Regions from separate parts of the Paenibacillus graminis genome, predicted to be linked through region 1. Evidence: riboswitches for the same ligand, from Rfam matches in the RefSeq annotation. Region 1 holds a riboswitch; each other region holds the start of a gene.
The links. Region 1 has a riboswitch for cobalamin ahead of PGRAT_RS02625 (anaerobic ribonucleoside triphosphate reductase). Riboswitches for the same ligand answer to the same signal wherever they lie in the genome.

Region 1 (4,262 bases):
CATCCCGGAAGCCTTTTCAAAGAATGGAATCAGAGCCAGCACATCGTCCAGCGCAGGTTGCTCCGGAAGAGGCGCAGAAGGTGTGATGAGATACTCCAGCCCAACCTCCCGGGCATATTCGATCTCTCTGGATAATGCCGACTGCATATTCTCCAGACTGCTGAAATCCAGCCCGATATGCGCTGAGGGGGCCGACAGTCCAAGCTCATCCAGCGTTTTGCGCAGTTCTGCAGCCGATACGCCAAAATACCCGGCAAATTCCACCGACTTGTAACCGATCTCCGCCACCTTGCGCAGCGTCCCCAGAAAATCCTTCTCCGCCCTGTCTCGCAGGGTGTACATCTGTATCCCGATCTGCTGTTTGATAGCCGCCATTAAGCATCCGCTCCTATTCGCTGTTATTGTTAACCTGAATTAATCCGCCTGCAGTTTGCGTTCCACCGATTCCAGCTTGCTGCGGCTTGTGGACGGCTTATCCCGCCGGTCATCAATCTTGAGCGAGGTGGACACCCGCTGTGCTCCGGCAGTAAAAGGGGACTCGTGCAGCGCTTCGACAGCCGCCAGAATCCGCGCCAGCGGACCTTCGATAATCGTGCCCATGGATGTCAGCTCGTAGGTAATGCCTTCCACCGTCTCCAGCACGCGCTGCATGTCAGCCACATAGCTGCTGAGGCTGGTGCTGCCTGTACCAATCGGAATTACGGTTACTTCGCCAATCGCCATCCTGAATTCCCTCCTATATAAGCCTTATTTATACACCGCGTTAGATATGTCTCTAGTCCTCTCTATTGTAGCAACTCCGGCCTCCCCCCACAAATCACCTAAAGTCCTACTATATTCGGGACACACAAACGGACACGGAAAAAGGCCGTAAAAGAAGGATTGGAAAATTCCGGAACCTTTGTGGCGTATTTTGGACAATTTATGAATCAGTTCCGGCAAAATTTGTCCCTTTGCTGTGGATTACCTGTGGGCAAATTGTGGACGAATGGCGGGTAATCTGTGGATGGACTGTGGATCATCTGTGAGTAAACGGGCGGAGTCCGCACCGGGCGCGGGTTCGCAAAAAAATGTTTACAAACACAAGATATTGGGTTATTTTTATCTAGCGACAACAAAATATAGTGGAAACAGGTGCTTTGCTCTCCCAGGAGAGTTGAAGCTTAATAGGGAAGCGCGGTGCAAATCCGCTGTGGTCCCGCCACTGTAACCGGATGCTCCACAGGCTCCCAGAAGCCCTGCGGAGCAGATCCTGAGGCTCACGCCACTGAGGGGCATCTACCCTTGGGAAGGCGCCCCGGATTCACCGGAAGCCAGGAGACCTGCCTGTTTCCGGGCACCATCATTTACGCCTGCGAGGAACAGGATAGGTGTCCGCATGCGGCCTGCACAAGCAGATTTAGCCTTCCCTTATGCCAGGGAGCCAAGGCTGCCGGTACCTGAGCGCGATAAGCCTTATCGCGCTCAGGTATCGGCTTCTGCGGGAAAGCATATTTCCATGGAGACCATCCGCAAATATCCGCTCAGGTTATTTGCGCTACGCATCCGGGCATTTTCCGCCTTCCTCGGCGGGAGATGCCTTTTTTTACAATCAGAATATGTTTCATATATGGAGAGGAGAGCTAGACAATGACGCTGCTGGAGAAACGGTACAACGGTGGACAAGCTGCACAGGAGGTTCTTTTGGAGGAAGTGATCCATTTGGGGCGCGATATTATCGACAGCCGGGATTTGGATCTGCTGCGCGAGAATGCCAATTTGAACGGTGAGAGCTTTTCCGGCAAAATGAGCAAGTTCGGCAGTGAGTATTCCAAGTGGTACGCCCGCAACTTCACGATGCCGCCTCAATTGGTGCAGGCTACCCTCGATAATGTGGTATATGTCCACGATCTGGATCAATACGCGATCGGAACCACCAACTGCATCTTTATCCCGTTCGAGCGTCTTCTCCGGGAAGGCTTCAACACCGGCAACGGCAGTGTGCGCCCTCCCAACTCGATTATGACTGCGATGTCGCTTGTGGCGATTATTTTCCAGTCACAGCAGAATGCCCAATACGGTGGCGTCTCCGCCAACAAGCTGGATTATGATCTGGCTCCATATGTGACCAAGTCCTTCGCCAAGCTGTTCCGCAAGGGACTGGAGTATTTCGAAGAAGGCGCTGCAGGAGAGCTCACCGGGGAAGTCACTATGAGCCGCAGCGATCTGGCGGAGCAATATCCGCGGGCCTTCCGCTTTGCGCTGAAGGAGACGGAAAGTGAAACGCTCCAGGCCGCAGAGAGCATGATACATAACCTTAATACAATGTCCAGCCGGTCGGGCGGACAGATTCCTTTTACCAGCATCAACTACGGCACCTGTACCTCACCAGAGGGGCAGCTGGTCATCAGCTCGCTGCTGACCGCCACGATGAACGGCCTCGGCAGCGGCGAAACGCCGGTGTTCCCGATCCAGATCTTCAAATGCAAGCAGGGCGTGAACCAGCAGCAGGGTGATCCGAACTACGGGCTGTTCCTCAAGGCGGCGGAATGCTCCGCCCGGAGACTGTATCCGAACTTCGCCAATCTGGATGCACCGCTTAATCTGCAATATTACGATCCGGCGGATCCGGATACCGAATTTGCCACTATGGGCTGCCGCACCCGGGTGCTGGGCGACCGCTTCGGACGCAACCACTGCTCCGGCAAAGGCAACCTGTCCTTCAATACACTCAACCTGGTGCGGCTGGGACTGGCATACGGCATCGCCACAGGACGCCGCCTTGCCGCCGACGAGGCAGGCTTCTATGACGATCTGAACCATTATATGGACATCGCTCTGGAAGGGCTGCTCCACCGCTTCCGCATCCAAGCTTCCCAGAAGGCCAAAGCTTCCGATTTCATGATGCGCGAAGGCGTCTGGGAAGGCGGCGAAGCGCTCGCTCCCGAAGACAGTGTAGGCGAGCTGCTGAAGCACGGCAGCCTGTCGATTGGCTTCATTGGCATGGCGGAATGCATGAAGGCCATGTACGGCAAACATCACGGCGAGGACATGGAGATTCACGCTAAAGCGCTGGCCATTGTCCGCCATATGAGGGAGTACTGCGACCGCAAGAGCGAGGAGCTGAACCTCAACATCACGCTGTTCGCCACACCGGCTGAAGGCCTGTCCGGCAAGTTCACCAAGGTGGACCGCAAGGTGATCGGCTCGATTCCGGGCGTCACCGACCGTGAATATTATACGAACTCTTTCCATATCCCGGTCTACCATGAGCTGAGCGCTGCACAGAAAATCAGCCTGGAAGCGCCGTTCCACGAATACTGCAATGCCGGCGCGATCTCTTATGTGGAGCTGAACGGCAATGCCCGCAGCAACCCGGCGGCTTTTGTGAAGATCATCCGTTATGCGCTGGAGCAGCAGGTCAGCTACTTCAGCATTAACCATCCGATAGACCGCTGCTCAGACTGCGGCTACGAAGGCGTGATCGGCACAAACTGCCCTTCCTGCGGCGCGCATGAGAAGGATGTGCATATCCGCCGCTTGCGCCGGGTAACCGGCTATCTGACCGGCGACTACCAGACCCGCTTCAATGCCGCCAAGCAAGCTGAAGTAAGGGACCGCGTTAAACATCTATGAATATATGCGGCTACTACCCGGAATCAATCAACGAAGGAGAGGGCATGCGGGCCGTCCTCTTCCTCAGCGGCTGCCGTCACCGTTGCCCGGGCTGCTTCAACCCGAAGACCTGGAATTTCAATTACGGCGAACCGTTCACCTTGGAGCGCCAGCGGGAGATTATCGCCGAGATGGCGGCGAATCCGCTGCTGGACGGACTGACGCTGGCGGGCGGCGACCCCTTTTTCTCGGCAGAGGAGGCTGCGGGCTTCATCCAGGAGCTGCGCAGCGTCCTGCCGGACTATTCCATCTGGATTTACACCGGCTATACGTATGAGGAGCTTACAGCGGCTCCGGGTTCACCCGAATGGAACCTGCTGGCCTTGTGCCAGGTCGTGATCGACGGACGTTTTGTAGAAGAGCTCAAGGATACCACTCTTCCCTACCGGGGAAGCAGCAACCAGCGCATTATTGATATTCAGGCCAGTCTTGCCGGTACCGAAATCGTACATTGGCAGCCGGCTGCATTATAAATTTGGTAACTATCAAAGAGCAGGCCAAGCCTTGGTGCGGGCCGCTCTCTGCGACCATATACTTTAATTTTTGATATTGAAAATTAAACCCAAAAATGAAAGGATGTATGAACTTATGCCACAGCTCGTAGTGAA
Region 2 (4,262 bases), 1.7 Mb from region 1:
CCTGCAAGCGCGGTGCGCTTTTTCTGGCCCAGACTGAGCTGATGAATAGGTTTATCTTGTATTGCTGAAAGGTTAAGCAGTTCCAGTACCGCAGCACACCGCGCAGCGATTTCCGCTTCATCCATGCCCGCGCCCCGCAGCCCGAAAGAGATATCGTCCTGCGGTGTGCCCAGGATCAGCTGCTGCTCCGGGTCCTGAAAGACCAGCCCGACTCTGCGCCGCAGGGCGGCAAGCTCCTTTTTGGCATAGGATACAGGCAGTCCCGCTTGCAGCATCCTCCCTTTTTGCGGCCGCAGCAAGCCCACCGCATGCAGAAACAGGGTTGATTTGCCGGAGCCGTTATGTCCAAGCAGGGCTGTTTTGCAGCCTTTGGGAATCGCTGCGGTCAGCCCCCGGAGCGCCGGCTCCACCGTGTCCGGATAATGAAATACGACATCCTCGAAGGCTAAACTGTAATCCATGTCCATGCCGCCCTCCTTCTCCATCAGTTCTGTATCCGGGCTTTTCACTCATTGATCATTTGCCGTTCTCTTCATGTATACAGCATCCACAGCTGTGCGGCCGCCAGCAGGACAATTCCCGCATAGGCCTCAAGGGCAAACCTTCGGGGCACTTCCCGCTTCACATATGGCGGCAAAAGAATTTCTCCGGTAAACCCCCGGGCAGCAAGCCCCTGCGACAGCCCATAGTAGCGGTGCATGGTGTTCGCGAACAATGACGCCGCCATACTTGCAGCCTCCCGCAGCTTGGATCTGAAGCCCCTGTGACCCCCGCGCAGCCGCCGGGCCAGCAGCAGGCCATGGGCGGCATCATCCAGCAGGAACAGGAACCGGTACATGACCAGCATCAGCTCCAGCACGATCTGCGGCATCCGCAGCCTGCGGAGCACCTGCAGCAGTTCGCCGAACGGCGTGGTCAGCATGATGAACAGACAGCAGGCCAGACAGGCGGACACCCGGGCCAGCAGCAGCGCTGCCCGCATACCTCCTGCCGGGGCCATGTACAGAAACTGGGCCGTGCCCGGAATCCGCAGGCAGAGGGCAGCCTCTCCGGCTGCCGGACGGCCCAGCTCCACCAGCAGCGCCGGCAGGCTGAGGCCGTAGAACAACAGCGCAGTGCCAAACAACTGCCCGTAGGCGCGCGGCGGGATTTTGGCATACTGCAGGCACCACAGCATCATCCACAGCGTAATGAGCACCTGAAGGGCCGGATGCAGCACATAAGCGAGCGTGAACATGACGGCTGCGAAGAGGCTTTTCCACATCGGGGATATCCGGCTCAGGGCATTGCTGCAGGATATTGCATCAATTCTTCTGATCATTCAGCTTCTGCCGGTCCTGTCTTCCCTTCAAGAGACCCAGTGTGTAGCCGATTACTCCTGCGCCAATAGCCGCTTGCAGCGCGAACAACATGCTTTCCGTTTCACCCGGCAGCTCAGCCAGCGGCTTGAACCAGGGCTTATATGCGGGATCAATCTCTGTAATTGCACCCTCTGCCGCATCATCGGCCCCGCCGAACTCTCCGTTCACGAACAGCAGCGGCAGGACCACCAGCAGAATCACCGCGAGCAGCATCAGCAGGTTCTTCCATTTGTTCTTCATCTTCACAGTGTGTTTCCTCCCCTGGCTCCCCGTTTAAGCAGGGACAGCTCCTGTGAACTGTAGGCCTTCAGCCAGTTCCATAACAGCACCGTCAAAAGCCCCTCGCTGACCGCCAGCGGAATCTGGGTCACGGCAAAAATGCCGCCGAATTTCACCATAGAAGCCAGTACGCCGCCATCCGCTGACGGAAAAGCCACCGCGAGCTGAATGGAAGTGACCACATAAGTCATCAGATCCGCCACCGCAGCCGCGCAGAATACCGCCAACTTTTCCCGGTTGCCCAGCTTCATGACCAGCTTATAGGCCGCATAACCGGCAAAAGGGCCGGCCACTGCCATGGAGAAGGCGTTCGCGCCTAATGTGGTGATTCCGCCGTGCGCCAGCAGCAGCGCCTGGAACAGCAGCACAATGGAACCGGTCACGCTCATCGGCAGCGGACCCAGCATCACTGCGCCAAGTCCCGTCCCCGTCGGATGAGAGCTGCTTCCGGTTACCGAGGGCATTTTGAGCGCAGAGAGCACAAAGGTAAATGCTCCGGATAAACCCAGCAGCAGCTTCAGCTCCGGGTTGTCCCGGGTCATCCTTGTGAGCTTACGGACGCCAAGGAAAAAGAAAGGCAGAAAAGCAAGCCACCAGAACACCGCCCAGCCAACCGGTAAAAATCCCTCCATAATGTGCATTGCTTCCGCCGTGCCCGGCTCGTTCAGCAAAAAATAAACGGCAAATATGCCGACCAGCCACGCAAAACGCCAACAGCTGCGTTTGTTCATCCCTGCACCTCCTGCTTGATTTTTGTATGCGGCGTCAAACCAAAAACTCCCGCCCCTGAGGGTGGGAGTATCATGTACGTATCCGGATCACAAAGAGAAGGCTGCTCCGCCGCCAAAATAAGCAGCACACCCTTATCTCTCCATCCATTCGTACACCGCTCCTATCCGCGTAGAGTCGTGTGTGCGCAAACAAGGTAGGTCTCCTGGCTCGGGATCATCGCTGGCCTTCGTCTTCCCCGGAGCAACCGAGTGACCTGTTGAAAGCTGGCTCTTCCTTACAGTGGCGGGACCGCTCGGGAGTTGCACCCGATTCCCTGTTATCCCTTGATGTGAATCAAAGGCACCTTGTTTCATCGCTAATTCATCCTGTACATCATAGCGGACATGGCTTAAGGTGTCTGTGATAAAAGTGGAGGTGTCCATGAAAAGGCAAGAAGCTTGTAAGAACCTGATTTGAATAATATAATTATTAACTATATAAGCAGTAACGGCTTCGCCGTCCCCTTATTGTATGAACCTGAACCCGGAGGCTGTCCTATGAAATTGGATCTTACCGAAGAATCCCTGCCTGTCTACGAGGCTTTATCGAGCGCCGTACGCCTCCGAATGCTCCGCCTGCTCGCCGTTCAGCCGATGAACGTCAAGGAGCTGGCAGCGGCAGCCCAGCTTAGCAGCGCGATTATGACGATGCATGTCCGCAAGCTGGAGGCGGCCGGGCTGATCCGGACACATATGGCTCCCGGGCGGAGCGGATTGCAAAAAATCTGCACGCTGGCGGCTGAAAGCGCAGAGATCATTTTCCCCGCTCAAACCGCAGCGGAACGCAAAAGCCACCGCAAAGAGATACCGGTCGGCCTCTACTCCGACTTCCGGATCGAACCGACCTGCGGTCTGGCAACGGTAGAGAAGGTCATCGGCAATTTTGACGACCCGCGCTACTTCTGGGATCTGGAGCGGATGAATGCAGGCATCCTCTGGTTCGGCAAAGGCTATGTCGAATACAAAATCCCCAACTTTCTCCTGTCCAGCGAGCAGCCGGAGGAGCTTGTCATTACCATGGAAATCGCCTCAGAGGCCCCTTCCATCAATAATAATTGGCCTTCGGATATCACCTTTACTTTGAACGGAACAAAGCTTGGCTTCTGGACCAGTCCCGGTGACTACGGAGACAGCAGGGGCAAATATACGCCTTCCTGGTGGCCTGCGCTCACAAATCAGTACGGACTGCTTAAGCAGCTGCGGGTTACCCCCAATGGGACCTTTATGGATGGACAAAAGCTGTCCGGGGTTACGCTGGATCAGGTGGATATCCGCAGCAAGCAGTGGACGTTAAGACTGTCTGTGGAGGAGGATGCCGAGCATATCGGCGGTCTGACGCTGTTCGGCAAAGGATTCGGCAACTATAACCAGGACATGCTGGTTGAATTGTTCTATACCTATCTCTCCGAGAGTCCCGGCGCTGCCGGAACACCTTAAGCCAGGCTCCATATGAGGATTACAATGAAGAATCCCCGATCCTCCGCAGCGGATGAAGCCAGCGAATGATCGGGGATTTGAGGTTAGGCCAGGATTCATGCCATGCTGTATTCTGCACAGCCTGACCCAAGGACGCGCGCGCGCCGCGCTTAGCCGTTAACCGGCTGCCACAGGCCGCCGCCGGGAAGCGGGCAGCCGCGCGCCTTCAGCCGGGCAACAACCGGGATAATGCAGCCGCAGGCGGTGCAGGTCACACCATCCTGCAGCTTCGGGCAGGTACCGCAAATGGCAAGCCGCTCCGCGTACACCTGATCGGAGGCGGTGTTGCTTTCGTTGAACATTGAGGACGCCAGTATACGCGCAATCTGGGCTTCCGTGACCTTATAATCGTCCCGGCACCCTTTGCAGGTTGAGG
Region 3 (4,262 bases), 590 kb from region 1:
AAAGCTATGCCGCCGCCGCAGGTCCGGCACTGCAAAATGTCTACAACGAAGCGCGCTCCCAGCTGGCTTCGCCGCTGGCGCGGTGGGTCAGCCGCAGCCGATTTCAAATCCTGATCTCCGGCTGCATCCTGGGCATTGTGCTGATAGGCGCAATTATCGCCATCAGCCTGCTCCGGCCGGACCCTGCGGACACGGCCGAGCCGGTGGGCAGTGCACTGCCTAGCGCCACGGGCGGGGCCGGCGCGCTGGCTCCTGCCGCCGTCCGGCTGGGCGGCGGGGACACGGGCAGCGGCCTGGTGTTCACCTTTGCCGCTGCCGCGGACTGCTCCGCCTTCAAGCCGGCGGAGATCAGCGTAGTGTCCTCCGGCGGTGCCACGGAGGACTACAAGGTCACGGCGACGACCGGCAATTGCCTGGTCGCGCCGCCGGAGGCAGGCGCCGCGGGGGCGGACGGCGGTGCCTCGGGTAATGCGGCTGCGGGTACGCCAGCCGCTAGCCCTGGCAGCGGCGGGAACGCAGCCGCCGGGACAGAGGGCGCGAAGGCAAGCGCGCCCGCAGGGAATGACGGCGCGGACGCAAGCGCCGACACCCAAGGGGCCGCAGGCGGGAACGCCGGCGCGGCCACGCCTTCACCGGCGGCCGGCAGCGCCGCGCCGGGAGCCACTGGAGCCTCGGGAGCGGTGCCGGAGGCACCCGCATACGAGGTGACCGTGCAGCTGGAGGCCGGCGCGAAGCTGGCCGCAGGCGACATGATCATCGCCGGGGAGTACAAGCTGACCCTGAAGCCGGCTTCAGGCGCGGCAGCAGGCAGCCCCCCGGACGACGCCGGAGCGGATGCCTCTCCGAGCCCTGAGCCATCCCCCACAGCGACGGGGGATACAACAACCGAATGAGGTAACGCAGCTCGCAGCGGCTTTTAACACATTAACCTGAACAGCACGATATGCCGAAAGAGTGAGGCTATCGTGCTGTTCAGGTTTTTATTGATTTACAGTATGGGATGAGAGGTAAAGGTACCGTTGATTTCTCCGAAAGCGGGCTCCGGCGTGGAATGAGAGGTAAAAGTACCTTTGATTTCTCCGAAAGCGGGCTTCAGCGTGGAATGAGAGGTAAAAGTACCTTTGATTTCTCCGAAAGCGGGCTCCGGCGTGGGATAAGAGGTAAAAGTACCTTTGATTTCTCCGAAAGCGGGCTCCAGCGTGGAATGAGAGGTAAAAGTACCTTTGATTTCTCTGCAGAGAACAATAGTCTCGTTTGAGTTTGTTCTGGATGCGGAAGCATAGCCTTTACTTTATTGTGCCTCAGAATCATACAGTGTCGGGAAATAACTTAGTGCTATTCGTGTAGAGGACAAAATATCTAGAAACAACGGCAGAAATACCGTTGTTAGGAGCGCCGGTGCTGGAGCAGGTGGAAACAGCGGCAGAAATGCCGTTATTAGGCGCGCTGGTGCGATAAGCGGTTGCTGCTGATCAGGAGTTCCAAATGGAGGGTTACCCTTAATTACTGCACCCCCAACGGTTGCTGCATAGTCATTTTGTCTGGATAGCCGCCTAACACTTGCTGTATAATCCCAACTGCCCGGAGAACGACTCAACGTTTGCCAGACCGTCGCTCGATTATTCCCAACTATCCGTATACTAGCCAACACTTGCTGTATAATCCTCACACTTGCTGTATAATCCCAACTGCCCGGGCAACGCTCCAACGGTAGCCGGGCTGACACCCACAAGGTTCTGCCTTGAAGTGACGGCTCTGATTGGGAGTCGTCGGGTTTTTCAATATTACTGTGGAGTGGAACAACTGCTACAGAGGGTAGCGGGCGTTTTGCACCCGCTAAGAAACGGTTTTTCTATAGACATACAAAGGAATACTAGATATGATTATGGATATTAAAATTTAATAGGTTAAGAGAAAGGTGCCGGTTCGATGCGTAGAATCAGAAATCGGCTTAAAAGGGAAGCACGGTGCAAATCCGGCGCGGTCCCGCCACTGTAAATGCGGAGCGGCTCTTAGAGCGGCCACTGTCCGGCTGGAAGGATGGGAAGGCCAAGAGCAGCAATGAGGCATAAGCCAGGAGACCTGCCTTTTTCGTGAACGTTTCTATTCTTCGTGGGGTAAGAATGCGGAACATATGCAAATGGATGAAGTCTGGAGCTTGGAGCACCGCTGCCTTCAAATTTGTATTCTTCCCTGGCCGCCCTGAACAAGGGCGGTCTTTATGTTGTCCCGGCTGTCCGGCTGCAAGGCAGTACAAGTATTTATTTTATAACACAGGAAAGAGGTTGACGATGAAGACATTTTATTCTGCCAAGTCTTTTGTGCTTGGTCTGGTCTTATTGCTGGTAATTTCGGTTACGGGTACAGCGGTGGTTCCTGCTGGACAGGTTTTTGCCGCGGCGGAAGCCGCCGCTAACACAGGCACGGACAGTGTCACGGACGCAGTATATGCTGCTGATACTTTTGCGGAAGGAAAAGCCGGTGCTTCCCTGGCTGCAGCGGATACCGGGGAACAGGTAACTGTCTCGCAGGCAACGTATTCGGCTGCAGAATATATACTCAGCGGCGGTGTAACGTCGGAATGGCAGGCGATCGGCTTGGCCCAGGCGGGCTACCGGGTGCCGGAGAGCTATGCCAAGTCGCTTGCGCAAAAAGTACAGGCAGCGGGAGGCAGCTTCCCGAACGTGACGGATTATGCGCGGATTGTGCTTGCTGTGCGGTCGGTCGGCGGGGATCCGGCTAATTTTGCCGGCAGCGGATCGGGCGCAGGCTTCAATCTGCTGGAGGGCATCTACAACAGCGACAAAATCAGCGGCCAGTCGCTGAATGCTGCAGTATACGCGCTGCTCGCGCTGGACTCCGGCAGCTACATGCTTCCCGGTGACGCCAAATGGAATCAGGCGTCGCTGCTGGGCGAAATTCTGTCCAAGCAAAATAGCGATGGGGGGTTTGCTCTGTTCCCGGGAGGAGCGAGCGAACCGGATATGACCGCTATTGTGCTGACTGCGCTCGCTGCGCACAAGAATGACCCCGCTGCCTTGACAGCGGGACAACAAGCAGTAGCCTGGCTGGCAGCCAAGCAGGACAGCAGCGGCGGCTACGGGGACAGCAGTGAAAGTGCAGCCCAGGCTATTATCGGTCTGTCTTCCTTTGGCGTGGACCCTGCCAGCGGCGAGTTTGCCAAGAATAATACCGACTTGCTAAAACGGCTGCTGAGCTTCCGGCTGGCTAGTGGAGCCTTTGCGCATAACCAAGGCGGGAGCGCCAACGTGCTGGCTACGGAGCAGGGCCTGCAGGCCCTGGTGGCCTACAATTTGTTCAGCGGCGGAGCAAACGGCAAGCTGTATGATTTCTCTAAACCGGTGGTGCAGAATCCGCTGGTCTACGTGCCGCTGACAATCGAAGGGCCTGAGAATACATTGGGCCAAGGCAGCGCCTACGCGGGGAATGTACTTGAAGCATTGGAAAAAGTAGCCGCTGCGAACGGTCTGCCGATTACGAATCCGTCCGGCAGTTATGTTACTGGCATTGGCAGCATTCATGCAGGAGCTACCGGCGGTTATGACGGCTGGATGTATGCAGTCTCTCGTGGCGGTGAATGGGTAATCGCAGATGTAGGGATGAAAGACTTCAAGCTGAAGGAATCAGACCGGGTGCTGGTTTATTATACAGGCAGCGCTACGCAGCTTGTCGATAAAGTGACCCTATCTAAGGCACAGCCGAGAGAGGGTGAAGCTTTTACCGTCACAGTCACCCAAAAAACATGGGTATGGGATGGCTCAGCTTCCAATCCGGTGACTACAAGCGCCGCCGATGTGCAGGTGACGGTTGGGGACAAGACCGCAACAACAGATAAAGACGGCAAAGCCGGGTTTACAGAGGGTTTCGCTGCAGGGAATTATACACTTTCCGTTACAGGATACACAGCAGGGAAGGCGCCTAAGATTGCAAAATATACACAGACGCTTAAGGTAGCTCCTCTCAATGTAAAAGCCACAGTATCGGTTGAGGGGCCACAGGGCTCCATCACCGAAGGTACGCTGGAAGCGGCTAATGCGCTGGACGCACTGAAGAAGCAAGCGGCATCCGGGAATATTCCGCTGGACATTACGGAGTCTTCTTTTGGCAGCTATGTCTCGGGCATCAATGGAATTCAGAGCGGAACCTATAACGGGTATTGGAGTTTTGTAGTTTCCCGCGGAGGGGAGTGGATTTATCCGTCTGTGGGGATGGGGGAGTTCATCCTTCAGCCTTCCGATCAT

Region 2: linked by a shared signal. The riboswitch ahead of PGRAT_RS09375 (energy-coupling factor ABC transporter permease) and the one ahead of PGRAT_RS02625 (anaerobic ribonucleoside triphosphate reductase) in region 1 are both predicted to bind cobalamin.
Region 3: linked by a shared signal. The riboswitch ahead of PGRAT_RS05065 (S-layer homology domain-containing protein) and the one ahead of PGRAT_RS02625 (anaerobic ribonucleoside triphosphate reductase) in region 1 are both predicted to bind cobalamin.

What each region holds. Positions count from the first base shown of each region.
Region 1 covers NZ_CP009287.1:597,089-601,350, reverse strand. The annotation lists gene PGRAT_RS02640 (sugar phosphate isomerase/epimerase family protein) at 1-375, opposite strand, end outside; gene PGRAT_RS02635 (MTH1187 family thiamine-binding protein) at 415-723, opposite strand; cobalamin riboswitch at 1,116-1,344, shown strand; gene PGRAT_RS02625 (anaerobic ribonucleoside triphosphate reductase) at 1,630-3,615, shown strand; gene nrdG (anaerobic ribonucleoside-triphosphate reductase activating protein) at 3,612-4,127, shown strand; gene PGRAT_RS02615 (ribonucleoside-diphosphate reductase subunit alpha) at 4,243-4,262, shown strand, end outside.
Region 2 covers NZ_CP009287.1:2,314,411-2,318,672, reverse strand. The annotation lists gene PGRAT_RS09390 (energy-coupling factor ABC transporter ATP-binding protein) at 1-461, opposite strand, end outside; gene cbiQ (cobalt ECF transporter T component CbiQ) at 533-1,321, opposite strand; gene PGRAT_RS09380 (energy-coupling factor ABC transporter substrate-binding protein) at 1,305-1,601, opposite strand; gene PGRAT_RS09375 (energy-coupling factor ABC transporter permease) at 1,604-2,371, opposite strand; cobalamin riboswitch at 2,548-2,734, opposite strand; gene PGRAT_RS09365 (ArsR/SmtB family transcription factor) at 2,909-3,847, shown strand; gene PGRAT_RS09360 (DUF6171 family protein) at 3,997-4,262, opposite strand, start outside.
Region 3 covers NZ_CP009287.1:1,185,305-1,189,566, forward strand. The annotation lists gene PGRAT_RS05050 (GAP1-N2 domain-containing protein) at 1-893, shown strand, start outside; cobalamin riboswitch at 1,900-2,104, shown strand; gene PGRAT_RS05065 (S-layer homology domain-containing protein) at 2,292-4,262, shown strand, end outside.